DNA from 3 places in the Alteromonas nitratireducens genome. Region 2 is predicted to be linked to each of the others. Evidence: predicted binding sites of a transcription regulator. Region 2 holds the regulator's gene; each other region holds the start of a gene.
The links. The regulator MetJ, encoded in region 2, represses methionine synthesis genes. The targets are predictions, from matches to a motif close to TAGACGTCTAGACGTCTA.

Region 1 (3,179 bases), on a different contig from region 2:
CGACGTACTGACGGGCTATCACCTCGTGACTGGTACAATCGACAATCACCGGGTTAACCAGACTGTTGTGGTTAACGAAGTCATGCAGACGGTCGACAGAGAAAATGTCGGTGGCCTGTTCAAGCCGCGCTTTCCAGTCGCCGGACAAATCTATCCCACCAGCATCAAGCAGCAGCTTACGGCTGTTGGCAATACCGTATACATTCAGCTGCACGTTGCGGGTCAGTAGCGCAGGCTGCTGACGGGCAATCTGGCTGAGCAGCTCAGTACCGACATTGCCGCACCCCACCAGAAAAACATCGATAGTATGGCGGTCTGAGAAAAAGTTCTGATGAATCACCCGCACCGCTTTTTTCGCGCGCTTGCTTTCAATCACGGTCGAAATAGAACGCTCTGACGAGCCCTGGGCAATCGCCACATTATTGACTCTGGCCTGTGCCAGTGAGCCAAAGAAGCGGGCCGCCAGCCCTTTGGTCTGGCGCATTCCATCACCCACCAGCGTGACGATGGCCAGATCATGACGCACTTCAATCGGATCAAGCAGTTGGTTCTGCAGTTCCAGCGCAAAGGCATCTTCCAGCAGGTTCAGTGCCCGTTGTGCATCTTTGCTCTGTATACAGAAGCTGATCGAGTATTCTGACGATGACTGCGTAATCAGGCTGATGGAGATATTCGCGTTCGACATCACCTCAAAAACCCGGCTGGCCATACCGACCATCCCTTTCAGACCAGGACCCGCCACGTTGAACATGGTGATGTCGTCAAGCTGGGAAATACCCTTCACCGACGTCCAGATATCACTCGCTTCATTGCTGATCAGGGTGCCCGGCGCGGCTGGATTCAGTGTATTACGGATTAAACAGGGAATATGATGCTGGGCAATCGGCCCGATGGTTTTCGGGTGCAGAACCTTAGCCCCGAAGTAGGACAGCTCCATGGCTTCCTGATAGGTCAGCTTGTCCAGCAATACTGCGCCTTCCACCTGATTCGGGTCGGCATTGTACACGCCATCCACATCTGTCCAGATTTCACAGCAACTGGCATCAATACAGGCAGCCAGCACCGCCGCAGAATAATCAGAGCCGTTACGCCCCAGAGTGACCTTTTCGCCTGCTTCATTGGCCGCCACAAACCCGGGCATCACTAACAGTTCACTGCCATCCACCGGCACGTCAGAAAAACGGGCCTTGCTCAACGCAACATCGGCAATACTGTCCAGGTAACTGCCTTCCGCCAGCACATATTTTACCGGGTCAATAATTCGGTTTTTCACCCCTTTTGCTGACAGCACGGCAGAGAAAAAAGTCACCGACACGTATTCACCAATACTCAGCAGCCCGGCAGCCACAGGATCAGGTGCCACGCCAAGCAACCGAATGCCTTCGAGGTGCTTTTTCAGCAGCGCCAGCTGTGCTTCAACAAAGGTCGTCACTCTGGTCCGGTCGTAACCGGCTACCTGCTCAGCCAGCGCCTGATTGATGCCATTTAAGGTCGCTTCCAGCCTGGTAAACAGTGGCGCGGTATCGTCTCCTGCCGCAGCCTGTTCACACAGTGAAGACAGGGCATTGGTCACGCCTTTGGGCGCAGACAGCACGACAGCGGCCCCCTCGGTACTGTGCGTGTCCAGGCAAATCTCTGTTACGGCAAGATAGCGCGGTGCGTCAGCGAGGGACGATCCTCCAAACTTCAAGACTTTCATGTGCTGCTCCTTTCTCTGGCCTGGCCGACACCGGTTTGTGCGGTAAAAAAAAACCCGCTCTCGGTGAGGCGGGCTTCTCTGGTCTGTAAATTTAACGCACTAACCAGCGACCGCCCTCAACGAGGTGGTAATCATCATGCCGGTGGTGGTCATCATATTCGCGTTCATGGGTTCAATTTGCCGTATGGACGTCTATCTGTCAACTGCATATTCCAGCAGACAGTATTTCACTTAATGAAACAAAAAAATGCCACTTGTGCGCCAGGTGAAACAGTTGTGTCACTAAACTTTCATTTGATGACGGGCCTTTTACATGCAAATATTTACATATGTAAAAATTCACATATTTTAATTATGACACCACAGGATTTGTTCAGGTGCCTGTCAGACCCTACGCGACTGTCATTGACGCTACTCATTCGTCAGGTCGGCGAGGCGTGCGTGTGCGATCTGATCACGGCTATCCGCCTTGACCAGCCGAAGGTCTCCCGCTGTTTACGGGATTTAAGGCGGTGCGGTGTGCTGGCCGATGAGCGCCGGGGAAAATGGGTCTTTTATCGCCTGCACCCCTCACTGCCCGACTGGGCGGCAGCGGTACTTAACGCCGCAGGCGCAGCACAACAGGATACACTCCATGAATCAATGCAGAGCCTGACGGCAGTTCAGGCTGCCGCCGGGCGCTGTTGTTAACAGGAAAGCCAATGAAAATATTATATATCTGCACGCACAACCGCTGCCGCAGCATTCTCTCCGAGGCCATCACCAACCATCTGGCTGGCGACCTGATCACTGCGCGCAGTGCCGGCAGTCAGCCCGCTGGCGAAGTCCATCCGCAAACGCTGCGTTCTCTGCAGGCATCTGGAATCAGCACGGCGGAGCTTCAAAGCCGGTCGTGGGATGAATTTGAAGACTTTGCACCGGACCTGGTGATCACCGTCTGTGATTCTGCTGCGGGTGAAAGCTGTCCGCTATGGATGGGTAACACGATAAAACTTCACTGGGGGCTGGCCGACCCCTCAAAAGTGACCGGCTCAGATGCACATATCAATGCCGCCTTCGGGGACTGTATGGCTAAAATAACACAGCGCGTATTACTGATGCGCGACCAACTGGAAGCCGGCGCAGACAAAGCCGGCCTGCTGGCTGCGATTAGCGCGCAGGGCGCGCAGTAACCGCAAGTAAACGAGGACACTATGGGAATTTTCGAACGTTATTTATCCGTTTGGGTGGGGCTTGCCATTCTTGCCGGGATCATTGTCGGGCCACAGATGCCTGACAGATTTCAACGTATCAGCGAACTGGAGTATGCGCATGTCAATCTGGTCATCGCCGTCCTTATCTGGCTGATGATTTACCCGATGATGGTGCAAATCGACTTTTCATCTATAAAGGATGTCGGTAAAAAGCCGAAAGGCCTGGTCCTGACACTGGTGATTAACTGGCTTATCAAGCCCTTTACCATGGCACTACTGGGCTGGAT
Region 2 (3,179 bases):
CCATGGGCAAAGACATCAACCTGGACGTATGTTCAGAGTGTCACCCGTTCTACACTGGTAAGCAGCGTAACGTTGACACTGGTGGTCGTGTTGACCGCTTCAAGAAACGTTTTGGTGCACTGGGCAAAAAATAAGTCCGGCTGTATCATCAAAAAAGCGCCTTCAGGGCGCTTTTTTTGTGCCCGTTCATCCATCACGTCATCAGATACATTTCCTATATAGCAAAACCATTTTGCATAAATAAAATTTATATCAGCTATTCGCAGATCTCGCTGGTTTTCCTGACACCAGTCTATTAGATTAGTGATGTCAGTCGCTGATCAGATATGTCTGGTGAATACTGCATGGTAGAGTTCACGCCGCCTGGCCTGATGAGGCAGCATCAGGTACGGTTTTCAGCACTGTCATCGCCAATAATAAACAATAACAACACTGGCATTGCCGAAAAAGCAAACACCTCAACCCTACAAAAAGGATACGCTTACCCATGTCAGACTTCAGACAACGCGCGCTTGATTATCATGCTAAACCTACCCCGGGCAAAATTCGCGTCGAACTTTCCAAACCCGCCGACAGTGTTGACGACCTGGCACTGGCATACAGTCCGGGCGTAGCCGAGCCGGTGCGCGAAATTGCCGATGATCCGGATCTGGCCTACCAGTACACCGCCAAAGGCAACATGGTTGCGGTGATCAGTAACGGTACAGCTATCCTTGGTCTGGGCAACCTCGGGCCGCTTGCGTCAAAACCGGTCATGGAAGGCAAGGCACTGCTGTTTAAACGGTTTGCAGGACTGGACGCTATTGATATCGAAGTCAAACACCGCACCACTGAAGAATTCATTAATACCGTCGCAAACATTGCTGACACCTTTGGCGGTATTAACTTAGAAGATATCAAAGCGCCGGAATGTTTTGAGATTGAGCAGGAACTTATTCGCCGCTGTAACATTCCGGTGTTTCATGATGATCAGCATGGCACCGCCATCGTCACCGCCGCCGGTATGCTGAACGCCCTCGAAATTCAGGGTAAGCAAATTGAAGACGCGACCATTGTCTGTATGGGAGCCGGTGCGGCAGCCGTGGCCTGTATGGAACTGCTGATAAAATGTGGCGCACAGCGCGAGCGTATCTACATGCTTGATCGCAAAGGCGTTATCCATACCCGCCGCGACGATCTGACTGAACACAAAAAACTGTTTGCCAACAATACTGACAAGCGCACCCTCGACGATGTCATGGAAGGTGCAGATATCTTTGTAGGTGTGTCTGGCCCGGATGTACTGCCGCCAGAGACGCTGGCGCTGATGGCGGAAAACCCCATCGTGTTCGCTTGCTCCAACCCGGATCCGGAAATCAAGCCGGAGCTGGCTCACGCCGTACGCGATGATCTGATTATGGCGACAGGCCGCTCAGACTATCCGAATCAGGTTAACAATGTCCTGTGCTTCCCGTTTATTTTCCGTGGTGCACTGGATGTGCGGGCAACCGCAATAAACGACGAAATGAAGGTGGCGGCGGTTGAGGCGATCCGCGCTATTTCAAAGGAGCCGGTTCCTGAAGAGGTGCTGAAAGCCAGTAAGAGTGAATCACTGACCTTTGGTAAACACTACATTATTCCTAAACCGATGGATCCGCGTTTGTGTTCGCGTATTGCGACTGCGGTAGCAAAAGCGGCGATAGATTCGGGTGTCGCCCGACTCGATACCCTGCCGGCCTCGTACCAGCAGGACTGATCGTAGTTATAAAAAGGCCCGGTATTAGTCCGGGCCATTTTCCTGTTCAATTTCCAGCTCCAGTCCCATCTCCTGCATAATCTTTCTGGCCTCGGCCGGAATGCGGTTGGGGTTGTCTTTGCGTAAATCGTCGTCACTGGGCAACGGCTGACCGGTAAACGCATGCAAAAACGCTTCGCACAATAATTCCGAATTGGTTGCATGACGCAGATTGTTAATTTGTCTGCGCGTGCGCTCGTCGGTCAGCACCTTCAGCACATTAATAGGAATGGACACGGTAACTTTCTTTACCTGCTCACTCTTTTTCCCGTGCTCCGCGTAGGGATGAATATACTTACCATTCCATTTTGCCATTAGGTTGCCTGCTTTTTTGTTTGTTTTAATTTTGTGAAATTTTAAACAATGCACAGAAAAGGTCAATTGAGCAGTGTAAACCGCTTGACGTCTAGACATATATTAATTAGTTTAGACGTCTAAACGTCTATGAAGGGTTTCGTTATGGTGTCTTATGCTCAGGGTGTGGACGCACTCAACCAGTCTTTGTCAGAACTGCGCGATATTGACGTGTCGTTTGAATTTTTCCCGCCAAAGTCTGAGCAGATGGAGAAGACCCTGTGGAAGTCGGTTGAACGTCTTGCGCCCCTGAAGCCCAGCTATATGTCAGTCACCTATGGAGCCAACAGCGGTGAGCGTGATCGCACCCATGACGTCGTCAAGCGCATCCACCAGCAAACGGGTGTTGCCGCCGCACCACACCTTACGTGTGTCGACGCGTCGAAAGAAGAGTTGCAGCAGATTGCACGCGATTACTGGGATTCCGGCATACGTCGTATTGTTGCGTTACGTGGCGATCTGCCCCAGGGTGTTACCAAAACCGATATGTATGCCTCTGACCTGGTGGCCCTGTTAAAAGACGTTGCCGACTTTGACATTTCAGTGGCGGCGTACCCGGAAAAGCATCCCGAAGCCCCGAATGCCCAGTTCGACCTGCTCAACCTGAAGCGCAAAGCAGAAGCAGGGGCCAGTGAGGCAATCACCCAGTTTTTCTTCGACACCAGTGTTTTTTTGCGCTTCCGCGACCGCGCTGCGGCAGCCGGTATTGATTTGGATATTGTGCCGGGGATCCTGCCTGTAACCAACTACCAGACCCTCATTAAGTTCGCCGGTTTCACCAACGTCCATGTGCCCGGCTGGCTGCATAAACACTTTGAAGGACTGGATGAGGACGACCAGACCACCCGTAACCTGATTGGCGCCAACATTGCGATGGACATGGTCAAGGTGTTAGCCAAAGAGGGCGTGAAGCACTTTCATTTCTATACGTTAAACCGCAGCGAACTAAGCTATGCCATTTGCCATATGCTGGGGGTGCGTGGCTAATCCGGTTAAAAAACTTTGCCGATAACCGCTCCAGCGGTATACCATTCTTAAAAGAAAGGTTATT
Region 3 (3,179 bases), on a different contig from region 2:
CGGCAGAAGGTGCGATTCATCGCGGGTAACCGCCAGTTGCCAGGCTGGCAGACGAGGGCTTCTGAACGTAATGGCTGACAGGCTGCCAGCCTGAAACGCCTGAACCTGATTGTCGGGTGTCGGGGTATAGGCGGCCTGGGCCTGCATAGCGGCAAGCAACATCAGGCATAGCAATAGCAACCGCGCGAATGGAGGGTTCATGCGTTCGTGTTCGCCCTTGAGAGTGTGCGTAAGGGATACCGTTAAGTGTAGAAACCAACCACAAACAACGCGAATAAAATTGGCGTTTTAACGTTATTTTTTAGCGTGAAAACTATCCGGGCGTACGCCAGCTGCAGCCTGAGGGGTGATACAAAAGGGGCAATAAATACCATGCCCGCCGTGTGGCGGGCATGTTGAGGACTTAAACAGAAGCTTTCAGCGCGTCGGCTTTATCGGTGCGTTCCCACGGGAATGCATCGCGACCAAAGTGTCCGTAGGCGGCAGTCGGTCGATAAATCGGGCGCTCCAGGTCGAGCATCTTAATCAGACCGTACGGACGCAAATCGAAATGTTCGCGTACCAGCGCCACCAGTGTGTTTTCATCCACAACACCGGTACCAAAGGTTTCAATGCTGATCGACGTAGGCTCGGCGACACCAATCGCGTACGAGATCTGAATTTCACAGCGCTTGGCCAGGCCCGCAGCAACAATATTTTTTGCCACGTAGCGACCTGCATAAGCCGCAGAGCGATCTACTTTGGACGGATCTTTACCGGAAAACGCACCGCCACCATGGCGTGCCATACCACCGTAAGTATCTACGATGATTTTTCTGCCTGTCAGACCACAGTCACCCATTGGCCCGCCAATCACAAAGCGTCCGGTTGGATTAATGTGGAACTGGGTTCTGGCATCCAGCCATTGTGCAGGCAGCACAGGTTTAATGATTTCTTCCATGACAGCTTCACGCACCTGTTCGGTGGTAACGGTGTCACAGTGTTGGGTAGACAATACAACCGCGTCGATACCTACCGGCACATCATTTTCGTATCGGAAGGTAACCTGGCTTTTTGCGTCAGGACGCAGAAAGTCGAGCTGACCAGACTTTCTGACTTCGGCCTGTTTTTGAACCAGACGGTGTGCGTAGGTGATCGGCGCAGGCATCAGTACGTCGGTTTCGTCACTGGCATAACCAAACATCAGGCCCTGGTCGCCAGCGCCCTGATCTTCCGGCCGCGCGCGGTCAACGCCCTGGTTAATGTCGGGTGACTGCTTGCCAATGGCGTTGAGTACTGCGCAGGATTCGGCATCAAAGCCCATATCAGAATGCGTGTAACCAATGTCTTTCACGGTCTGACGTGTCAGTTCTTCTATGTCTACCCAGGCAGAGGTTGTGATTTCACCCCCCACCAGAACCATACCGGTTTTTACATAGGTCTCGCAGGCTACCCTGGCGTGCGGGTCCTGCTCGAGAATTGCATCTAGAACCGCATCAGATATCTGATCGGCGATTTTGTCCGGGTGGCCTTCTGAAACTGACTCAGAAGTAAAAAGATGGGTAGCCATAAATTCTCCATTGAATACGTCACCGTAGCAATAAGGCTGCATTGTACTGATTTAATCTGCGAATGCCAGTCTTTACTTCTGGACGTCTAAAAGTCTATCTGTTACGTTTTGTTGACACGATACGATCAGAGTTATCGGCTTTTTTCCCGCAAACCAAAGTCGATAGGGTATAAACCTGCCCAGAGACTATTTACCGCCGTAAAACCATTGAACTGTGCGGGTGCTTGGGGGAGAATAACCGCCACATCTGACACGTGGTAAAAAGGCGCGCAGCGTAGTGACGCGCAGCGAAGTGAAAAGACACCGCTTACGCAACCATCATCCCGCGCCGGTCACACACACAACAATCAGGAGATAACATGCCCTCAAGACGTGAACTCGCCAACGCCATTCGCGCGTTAAGTATGGATGCCGTTCAAAAAGCTAAATCAGGCCACCCTGGTGCGCCGATGGGAATGGCCGATATTGCGCAGGTACTGTGGGGGGATTTCCTGAGTCATAATCCGGCGAACCCGGGTTGGGCTAACCGCGATCGCTTTGTGTTGTCGAATGGTCACGGCTCTATGCTGTTGTATTCGCTGCTGCATCTGACCGGATACGATCTGCCTATCGACGAGCTAAAACAATTCCGTCAGTTGCATTCACGTACGCCGGGTCACCCGGAATACGGTTATGCGCCAGGCGTTGAAACAACAACCGGTCCGCTTGGGCAGGGGATCAGCAATGCCGTCGGTATGGCTGTTGCTGAAAAAGTGCTGGCCGCGCAGTTCAACCGTGATGGCTATGACATTGTCGATCACTACACCTATGCTTTCCTTGGCGACGGCTGTCTGATGGAAGGGATTAGTCACGAAACCTGTTCACTGGCGGGCACGCTTGGTCTGGGTAAACTGATTGCATTCTGGGACGACAACGGCATTTCTATTGATGGTGAGGTAGAAGGCTGGTTCACTGACAATACGCCAGAGCGTTTCCGTGCCTATGGCTGGCAGGTGATTGAGCATGTTGATGGCCATGACGCAGATCAGGTCAGTGCTGCAATCAAACAAGCGCAGGCGAATACCACGCAGCCAACCCTGATTTGCTGTAAAACGATCATTGGTTTTGGTTCTCCTAACAAACAGGGTACCGAATCGTGCCACGGCGCCCCGCTGGGTGACGACGAAGTGGCGGCAGCCCGTCAACAACTGGGCTGGAACTACGCGCCTTTTGAGATTCCGCAGGATATTTATGCGTCCTGGGATGCGCGTGACGCGGGTCAGCAGGCTGAAGCAAGCTGGAACGAGACGTTTGCTGCTTATCAGAAAGCCTTTCCTGAACTGGCGAAAGAATTCTTGCGCCGGGTTAATGGTGAGCTGCCGGCCGACTTTGCCAACAAAGCGGATGCCATCATTGCTGATCTGCAGGCGAACCCGGCGTCAGTGGCGACCCGTAAAGCCTCACAGAATACACTGAACGCTTTTGGTCCGCTGTTGCCTGAACTGCTCGGCGGCTCCGCTGACCTGGCAGGTTCAAACTTGACATTATGGGACGGCAGTAAAGGCGTTGAAGCTGGTGATGCAGGCGGTAACTATCTGTATTACGGGGTGCGTGAGTTTGGTATGTCAGCGATGATGAACGGTATTGCCCT

Region 1: the regulator MetJ is predicted to act here: its motif matches at 1,877-1,894, upstream of thrA (bifunctional aspartate kinase/homoserine dehydrogenase I).
Region 3: the regulator MetJ is predicted to act here: its motif matches at 1,629-1,646, upstream of metK (methionine adenosyltransferase).

The regions. Positions count from the first base shown of each region.
Region 1 is NZ_JBFNPK010000002.1:173,609-176,787, reverse strand. Features, by position in the region: gene thrA (bifunctional aspartate kinase/homoserine dehydrogenase I) at 1-1,699, opposite strand, end outside; gene AB1N33_RS03370 (metalloregulator ArsR/SmtB family transcription factor) at 2,105-2,389, shown strand; gene AB1N33_RS03365 (arsenate reductase ArsC) at 2,401-2,871, shown strand; gene arsB (ACR3 family arsenite efflux transporter) at 2,893-3,179, shown strand, end outside.
Region 2 is NZ_JBFNPK010000013.1:44,903-48,081, forward strand. Features, by position in the region: gene rpmE (50S ribosomal protein L31) at 1-134, shown strand, start outside; gene AB1N33_RS11950 (malic enzyme-like NAD(P)-binding protein) at 488-1,735, shown strand; gene metJ (met regulon transcriptional regulator MetJ) at 1,760-2,089, opposite strand; gene metF (methylenetetrahydrofolate reductase) at 2,234-3,115, shown strand.
Region 3 is NZ_JBFNPK010000015.1:66,989-70,167, forward strand. Features, by position in the region: gene AB1N33_RS13035 (hypothetical protein) at 1-201, opposite strand, end outside; gene metK (methionine adenosyltransferase) at 404-1,549, opposite strand; gene tkt (transketolase) at 1,909-3,179, shown strand, end outside.